Regions from separate parts of the Streptosporangium lutulentum genome, predicted to be linked through region 2. Evidence: predicted binding sites of a transcription regulator. Region 2 holds the regulator's gene; the other holds the start of a gene.
The links. The regulator HrcA, encoded in region 2, represses chaperone genes, less so after heat shock. The targets are predictions, from matches to a motif close to TTGGCACTCTCNNNNNGAGAGTGCCAA.
Positions count from the first base shown of each region.

Region 1 (4,415 bases), 1.2 Mb from region 2:
CCGGTAGTAATCAATCGATCACAACAACGGCTTGAATTTATAACAATATTTCATTGGATTACCGAATAAGTCGACTATTTGTTAGAACGGTGTTTGGCCTTCCGCACATCACGCGATGACGCTCCGCAGGGCCTTTCGGTTTACCGCAAAACGCGAACGGCTCGCACCCCTCGGGGGGACGCGAGCCGTGCGGATCGATGAAGATCAGTGACCGTGGCCGTGACCGTGGCCGCCCGCGGCGGCGGCCGGAGCCTCCTCCTCGGGCTTGTCCACCACGAGCACCTCGGTCGTCAGCAGCATGCCGGCGATGGAGGCGGCGTTCTGGACGGCCGAGCGGGTGACCTTGACCGGGTCGATGACACCCTGCGCGATCAGGTCGCCGTACTCACCGGTCGCGGCGTTGAAGCCCTGACCGGCGGTCAGTTCGGCCACCTTGGTCGTCACGACGTAACCCTCGAGACCGGCGTTCTCGGCGATCCAGCGGGCCGGCTCGATGAGCGCCTTGCGGACGATGGAGACACCGGTCGCCTCGTCGCCGCTCAGGCCCAGGTCGTCCAGGATCTTGGAGACGTGGATGAGCGCGGAACCGCCGCCGGAGACGATGCCCTCCTCGATCGCCGCGCGGGTCGCGGAGATGGCGTCCTCGAGACGGTGCTTCTTCTCCTTGAGCTCCACCTCGGTGGCCGCGCCGACCTTGAGCACGCAGACGCCGCCGGAGAGCTTGGCGAGGCGCTCCTGGAGCTTCTCGCGGTCCCAGTCGGAGTCGGACTGCTCGATGGCGAGCTTGATCTCCTTGACGCGGTCGGCGATCGCCTGCGCGTCACCGACGCCGTCCACGATGGTGGTGGAGTCCTTGGTGATCACGATGCGGCGGGCGGTGCCGAGCACCTCGATGCCGACGTGCTCCAGCTTCAGGCCGATCTCCTCGCTGACGACCTGGCCACCGGTGAGGATGGCGATGTCCTGCAGCATGGCCTTGCGGCGGTCACCGAAGCCCGGAGCCTTGACGGCGACGGAGGTGAAGGTGCCACGGATCTTGTTCGTGACCAGGACCGCGAGAGCCTCGCCCTCGACGTCCTCGGCGATGACGAGCAGCGCCTTCTTGGACTGGGCGATCTTCTCCAGCAGCGGCAGGAACTCCGAGACGGAGGAGATCTTGCCCTGGGTGATCAGGATGTAGGGGTCCTCCAGGACCGCTTCCATGCGCTCCTGGTCGGTCACCATGTAAGGCGACAGGTAGCCCTTGTCGAACTGGAGACCCTCGGTGAACTCCAGCTCCAGGCCCATGCTGTTGGACTCTTCGACGGTGATGACACCGTCCTTGCCCACCTTGTCGAACGCCTCGGCGATCAGCTCGCCGATCTTGACGTCCTGCGCGGAGATCGTCGCGACGTGCGCGATCTCCTTCTTGTCCTCGACCGGGCGGGCGGACTCGATCAGCTTGTCGCTGACGGCCTTGGCCGCGAGGTCGATGCCGCGCTTGAGCGAGAGCGGCTGGGCGCCGGCCGCGACGTTGCGCAGACCCTCGCGGACCATCGCCTGGGCCAGAACGGTCGCGGTGGTGGTGCCGTCACCCGCGACGTCGTTGGTCTTGGTGGCGACTTCCTTGGCGAGCTGGGCGCCGAGGTTCTCGTACGGCGTCTCCAGCTCGACCTCGCGAGCGATGGTGACACCGTCGTTGGTGATGGTCGGCGCACCGAACTTCTTGTCGATGACGACGTTACGGCCACGCGGGCCGAGGGTCACCTTCACGGCGTCCGCAAGGGCGTTCACACCACGCTCAAGAGCGCGGCGTGCGTCCTCCTCGAACGACAGGGTCTTCGGCATAACATTCCCCTCTATAAGTACGTCGGCGCATCAAAGCCCCGGGCGCTCACGCGACCCGGGGCTCGATACGTCACCTTTATGAAGCTGGAACTACTTCTCGATGACGGCGAGCACGTCGCGGGCGGAGAGCACCAGGTACTCCTCGCCGCTGTACTTCACCTCGGTGCCGCCGTACTTGCTGTAGAGGACCACGTCACCCACTTCGACATCGAGCGGAATCCGCTTCTCGCCCTTGTCGTCCCAGTTGCCGGGGCCCGCCGCGAGGACTTTGCCCTCTTGCGGCTTCTCCTTGGCGGTGTCTGGGATAACCAGACCGGAAGCGGTGGTCTGCTCTGCCTCAAGCGGCTGGACCACAATGCGGTCGCCGAGCGGCTTAACGGGAACCTTGGTGGCGGTCGTCACGTCGGACCTCCCCTTCAGATTTGAATGATCTAGAAGAGGCGACCAGCGGTCTGCCGTCGCGGGTGTCAGACCTGCCTCGTCGCATGTATCTGGCACTCTCACCGGGAGAGTGCCAATACGGAACAGTATGCAAGGAGGGCTTGACAGTCAACACGGGATGGCCCTTCTGCGCTTCACGCGAACGTCAAGCTCTACCTGCCCCCACCTCAAGCTACCGTTCCGGCCGGGCCGCATCCGCCCGGGAAGGTGATGAGACGTCGAGGAATACCCGACGGGCGCGGGGAAGCACGGCGGAAAAGCGGGCGCCGGTCCGGCCTGGCAGCCGAACCGGGGCGAAGGCCACGGCCCGGCCAGGCGGTAACGTCGGACGACGTGGACCTTGACGCATTCCGGGAGCTGCTGACGCCTCGCGGCCAGGAGGCCCTGACGGCCGCGGCCGAGACCGCCGGCGACGACCCGGTGGCGGCGGTGACCCGGCTCAGGAAGAGCTACGACGCGGGCCTGACCTCGGCGGCGCTCACGCAGGCCGGGCTCAGGAGGCGGGCGAGGGAGAAGTTCGGCTCCGACGCCGATCTCATGTACTTCACGCAGGCCGGCCTGGAACAGGCCACCCGCCGGGAGGTCGCCGACCACAGGACGCGCCGCGTCGCCCCCGGCTCCAGGGTCGCCGACGTCTGCTGCGGCATAGGCGGCGACCTCCTCGCGCTGGCCAGGGCCGGATGCGTCGTCGAGGCCGTGGACGCCGACCCGCTCACCGCGGCGGTCGCCCGGGCCAACGCCGAGGCCCTGGGATTCGGCGACCGGGTCTCCGTCCGCACGGCGGACGCCTCCTCCCTCGACCCGGCGGCGTTCGACGTCCTGTTCGCCGACCCCGCCCGCCGTACGGCCCGGGGCAGGACCTTCGACCCGATGGGCTACTCGCCCCCGTGGCCCGACGTGCTGGAGATGGTGGCGAAGGCCACGTCGGCCTGCCTCAAGGTCGCCCCCGGGATCCCCTACGAGTTCGTTCCCGCCGGGGCGGAGGCCGAGTGGGTCTCCTACAAGGGGGACGTCAAGGAGGCCGTGATCTGGTGCGGCGCCCTCGCGGGCGAGACCGATCGCAGGGCCACGATCCTGCCGTCGGGCGACACGATGACGCCCGACCCCCACCTGGGCCAGGCGGAGGTCGGCCCCGTCGGCCGTTACATCTACGAGCCGGACGGCGCGGCGATCCGGGCCCATCTGGTCGCGGAGATCGCCGCGACGGTCGAGGGGCGCCTGCTCGACCCGCACATCGCCTACATCACCGGGGACGTCGCGGCACGGACCCCGTGGGCGTCGCGGTACGAGGTCCACGAGACGCTGCCGTTCTCGCTCAAGCGGCTGCGGGCGGCGCTCCGCGAGCGCGGGGTCGGCAATGTGACGATCAAGAAGCGCGGCTCGGCGGTCGATGTCGACAGATTGAGGAAAGACCTGCGACTTTCGGGGGATAAATCGGCGGTGGTCATTCTTACCCGAATCATCGACAGGCCGTTCGCCTTCATCTGCAATCCCGGCTGACCAGCCGAAACGGCGAATATGGACAATTCATTGACAATTACGATCTTTTAAATTCGACCCCGTTAAACCTTGATCAAGAGGCTAAGGTTGCCGGGCGAGAGTTCACTCTCTCGTGTGCGGTTTGACCGCGTTGAACAGCGAAATGAACCAATCCCACCGCGCGGCTGACCGTCGGCGAGTGAAGGAGCTTTCGGTGGATCACTCCGACCACACCCTGCTCCAGGCAGGCGGCCAGACTGCTATCTCCGACCGGATGCGCGAGCTCCTCGCCCGCGCGGCACAGGATCACGTCTACGAGCAGCGGACCCAGGGCGCGGTGCTGGACGAGATCCGCCAGCGCCTCGAAGGCATGGAGTGGTTGCTGCGGGAGGTCAGGGAGCGTGAGCTCGGCGGGCTGAGCGGCACGCTGGAGTCCGTCCACGGCCGCCTCGACGACATCTCCGTCCGCCCGCCGGCCTGGGCGGAGGGCCTGGCCCAGCACGTCGAGGCGGTCCGCGACCACGTGGACGCCGTGGGCGAGCGCGTCGGCTCCCTCGGCCAGCAGGTCGACTCCGTCCGCGACCGGGTCACCCCCCTCGTCGAGCTGCCGAGCCTCTGGACCGACATCGGCACCGTCGGCGAGAGCGTGGACGAGGCGCTCACCCGCC
Region 1 is NZ_JAUSQU010000001.1:6,559,372-6,563,786, forward strand. Features, by position in the region: gene groL (chaperonin GroEL) at 205-1,827, opposite strand; gene groES (co-chaperone GroES) at 1,918-2,229, opposite strand; gene J2853_RS29050 (class I SAM-dependent methyltransferase) at 2,602-3,768, shown strand; gene J2853_RS29055 (coiled-coil domain-containing protein) at 3,962-4,415, shown strand, end outside.
Region 1: groES (co-chaperone GroES) is a predicted target of HrcA. The motif match lies at 2,319-2,345, and genes of this name have one in related genera.

Region 2 (4,415 bases):
TCGAGGGCAGGTGGTCGACCCCTTCGAGATACTCCACGACCACGCCTTCGACCCGCAGGTCGTGGCCCCAGACCTTCTCCACCAGGGCGGCGTCGTGGATGCCCTCCACGTAGATCCGGCTCTCCCTGGCGACCTGCGCCCGCAGGCCCTCCACCGCGATGGAACCCGAGGCGCTCCGCCTCGGCCCCTGGGGCGCGGCGGCGGGACGGACGAGTGTCACCACCTTGCCCTCCAGGAGGAACGCGGCCGGCTCCAGCGGGAACAACCGCCGGCGCCCGAACCGGTCCTCCAGGGTGACGGCCTCCTTGTCGCAGGCCACCACGGCGCCGCAGAAGCCGCCGTCGGCGTCCTCCACGACCAGGTCAAGCTCTGCGGGAACCTGAGGGATCTTCCCCTTCAGGGGGCGTCGCCAGTCTCCCGCCAGCACGTCACGTTCGTACATCACCGACCGCCCACCATCTTCTCGCCATGGATCAAATGGACGTTAGCAAAAGCTGAGATCACCCGCCGTACGGTCCCGATCCCCACTGTCCCGCCGACGCGGCGGCCTGGCGTCTGCGGGCGCCGCTCCGTTTCACCAGTACGACGATCGTCACGATGACGGCCAGCAGGATCCCGCCGCCCGGCACCGCGAACAGGGTGATCACCCCGCCTAAGAGCGAGTCGGTGGCGAGCTCCGTGCCCACGCCGAACTCGGTGCCGGCGGCCTCGCTCGCGTCGCAGGTGAGCTGGTAGTCACCCGCCTTGTCGACTCCCACCCGCAAGCCCATCTCCCAGATGACGCCGTCGGACGTGACGGTCTGCTGGATGTCCGGCTGCGACAGCCTGGCGGTTCCCGGACCGCCCTGGAACGCGCACTCGAAATCGGTGGGCCCGGTCGCGGAGACGTAGATGGCGGACTTGTCCGCCGGGTCGAGGCTGACCGTGACGACCTTGCCCGAGCCGAAGGACGTGGCGGGCGCGGCGTCCCCGAGCGCGTTGAAGACACCGCCGAGGAAGCCGCCGACGCCGGCGATCACGCTGAGCAGCGCGACGAGCCAGACACCGACGATCCAGCCGATGCCGGGTTTGATCTTCTCCCTGGGCGGCGGGCCCTGGGGGACGCCGTAAGCGAAAGAGGCATAACCATAGGAAGGGTCGTTCTGGTACTGCTGCTGGCCATATGGGTGTTGAGGAACGCCGTAATCGGGCACGTGTGTAGACGCGTCACCCGAAGGAGAGCCGAAATCGTGGGACATGTGCGAAATTGTGGTTCGTGCCGCTTGGATAGTGATAGCAGTTGACTTGACGACGGCTTGGTCCGATCATCTGCCCCTCCTGTTATCGCACCTCGCGGCCATGGGCCGTACACTTGGCACTCGGGGACACAGAGTGCCAGCCCGGAGTCCCCACCTTCGGACGCAGGCAGGGAGGTGAGCACGTTGGTCGACGACCGGAAGCTCGCGGTGCTTCGCGCCATTGTCGAGGATTACGTGTCCACCAATGAGCCGGTGGGTTCCAAGGCGCTCGTCGAGCGGCACAACCTGGGAGTGTCGCCCGCGACCATCCGCAACGACATGGCGGTGCTGGAGGAGCAGGGCTACATCGCCCAGCCCCACACCAGTGCCGGTCGGGTGCCCACCGACAAGGGTTATCGGCTGTTCGTCGACCGGCTTTCGCAGGTGAAGCCGCTGTCGAGCGCGGAGAGGAAGGCCATCGAGACCTTCCTGGCCGGCGCGGTGGACATCGACGACGTCGTCATGCGCACGGTACGGCTGCTCGCGCAGCTGACCAGGCAGGTGGCGGTGGTTCAATACCCCACGTTGACCAACTCCACGGTTCGCCACGTCGAGCTGGTCCCGCTGAGTGAGCGCCGGCTGATGTTCGTGCTCATCACCAACACGGGACGGGTCGAGCAGCGCGTGGTCGAGCTGCACGAAACGGTCGACGAGGCCCGCGTCGCCCATCTGCGGGCGATGCTCAACTCCTGCCTGGACGGATGCGGGCTCACCAGCGTCCCCGACAAGGTCGTCGATCTGCCCGCGCGTCTCGCCGCCGAGGACAGGCCGCTCGCGGCCACGATCCTGTCGGTGCTGCTGGAGTCCCTGGTGGACCGGCACGATGAAAAGATTGTCTTCGCCGGGGCAGCCAACCTCGCGGGGGCCGACTTCACCGTCGGACTCCGCGACGTGCTGGAGGCCCTGGAAGAGCAGGTCGTGCTCATGCGCCTGCTCGGCGAGACGTCCGACCTGTCAGCGCTGACGGTGCGGATCGGCTCGGAAAACCCCTATACCGGCCTCCAGGGCACATCGATCGTCGTCGCTGGATACGGTTCAGGGGACAAGCAACTGGCCCGGCTCGGTGTGCTGGGTCCGACGCGAATGGACTACCCGGTCACGATGGGCGCGGTGCGCGCGGTGGCACGTTACGTCAGCCAGATCCTGGCTGCATCCTAAGAGGTCAACTAAGTGGCTAAGAGTGACTACTACGGCACCCTCGGGGTGCGTCGTGACGCCAGTGCGGAAGAGATCAAGAAGGCTTACCGGCGTCTGGCGCGGGAGCTGCATCCCGATGTGAACCCCGACCCTGAGACCCAGGAGAGATTCAAGGACATCACGCAGGCCTACGAGGTCCTGTCGGATTCCAACAAACGGCAGATGTACGACATGGGTGCCGATCCGTTCGCCTCGGGCGGGGGCGCCGGTGCCGGGGGGTTCGGCGCGGGTTTCCCGTTCAGCGACATCATGGACGCCTTCTTCGGCGCCGCGGGCGGCGGACGCGGTCCCCGTTCGCGTGCCCGCCGCGGGCGCAACGCCACCATCCGGGTCGAGCTCGACCTCAACGAGTCGGCCTTCGGCACCACCCGCGAGCTGGTCGTCGACACCGCCGTGCTCTGTGAGGTCTGCACGGGCTCCGGCGCGGCGGCCGGCACCCACCCCGACACCTGTGACATGTGCCATGGCCGCGGTGAGGTCTCCCAGGTCACCCGGTCCTTCCTCGGCCAGGTCATGACCTCCCGGCCCTGCCCCCAGTGCGGCGGTTTCGGCTCGATCATCCGCAACCCCTGCCAGGAGTGCTCCGGCGACGGCCGGGTCCGCACCCGGCGGACCATCAAGGTCCGCATCCCGGCGGGAGTGGAGGACGGCACCCACATCCAGCTCGCCGGCGAAGGTGAGATCGGCCCGGGTGGCGGCCCGCCCGGAGACCTGTTCCTGGAGATCGTCGAGCGCCCGCACGAGATCTTCGAGCGCCGGGGCGACGACCTGCACTGCACCGTGCAGATTCCGATGACCGCGGCCTCCCTCGGCACCATCCTGACCATGGAGACGCTCGACGGCCCCGAGGAGCTGGACATCCGGCCCGGCACGCAGTCGGGCCAGACCATCCCGCTGTACAACCGGGGCATTCAGCATCTCAACGAGAACGGCCGGGGCGACCTGCTGATCCACGTCAACATCGAGACCCCCTCTCGCCTTGACGCGGCACAGGAGGAGCTCCTGCGCGAGCTCGCCAGGCTCCGCGGGGAAGAACGCCCGCCCGGCAAGTTCGCCCCCGGGCAGCAGAGCTTCTTCTCCCGCCTGCGAGACGCGTTCAATGGCCGCTGAGCGGGGCCTCTCCGGAGGAGTACGGCGAGACGTCCCCTCCGCAGCGGATCGGGGCGCGCCCCGATCCGCTGCGGAGGGCGTCTTCCGGCCCGCGGAGGGCGTCTTCCGGCCCGGGCGGAACGCCTCCCGGGCACGGCGACACGTCTCCGACGGCCGATGACGGTTCCGGTCTTCCTGGCGGAGCCGGCCGACCTGGCTCTGGCGGAGTTCACGTTCGGCGGCCCCGAGGGACGTCACGCGGCGGCCGTACGCCGGTTGCGGGTGGGGGAGCGGCTCGATCTGACCGACGGCGCGGGCGCCGTGGCCGAGTGCGTGGTCCTGGCCGTCGGCAAGGACTCGCTCCGGGTGGAGACGCTGCGCCGCTACGACGTGCCCGCGCCGGGCCCTCGTCTGGTGGTGGTCCAGGGGCTGCCCAAGGGCGACAGAGGCGAACTGGCCGTGGAAATGATGACCGAGGCGGGAGCCGACGTGATCGTGCCCTGGGCCGCGGCCAGGTGCGTCACCCAGTGGAAGGGCGAGCGGGCGGCCAAATCGCTGGCCCGCTGGCGATCCACGGCCCGGGAGGCGGGTAAGCAGTCCCGCCGCTTCCACCTGCCCGAGGTGCTCGAACTCGCCACCACCGCGAAGGTCGCCGAACTCCTTTCGGCGGCGGCGCTGGGCGTCGTGCTGCACGAGGAGGCGGCTTCCCCGCTCTCCACCCTGCCGCTCCCCGGCGACGGCGACATCGTCGTGGTGGTCGGCCCCGAGGGCGGGGTCTCCGCGGAGGAGATCGCGGCGTTCCGCGAGGCGAAAGCCGTACCGGCACTGCTCGGGCCGACGGTGCTGCGCACC
Region 2 is NZ_JAUSQU010000001.1:5,360,029-5,364,443, reverse strand. Features, by position in the region: gene J2853_RS23880 (DUF3097 domain-containing protein) at 1-442, opposite strand, end outside; gene J2853_RS23875 (hypothetical protein) at 501-1,238, opposite strand; gene hrcA (heat-inducible transcriptional repressor HrcA) at 1,422-2,435, shown strand; gene dnaJ (molecular chaperone DnaJ) at 2,448-3,584, shown strand; gene J2853_RS23860 (16S rRNA (uracil(1498)-N(3))-methyltransferase) at 3,741-4,415, shown strand, end outside.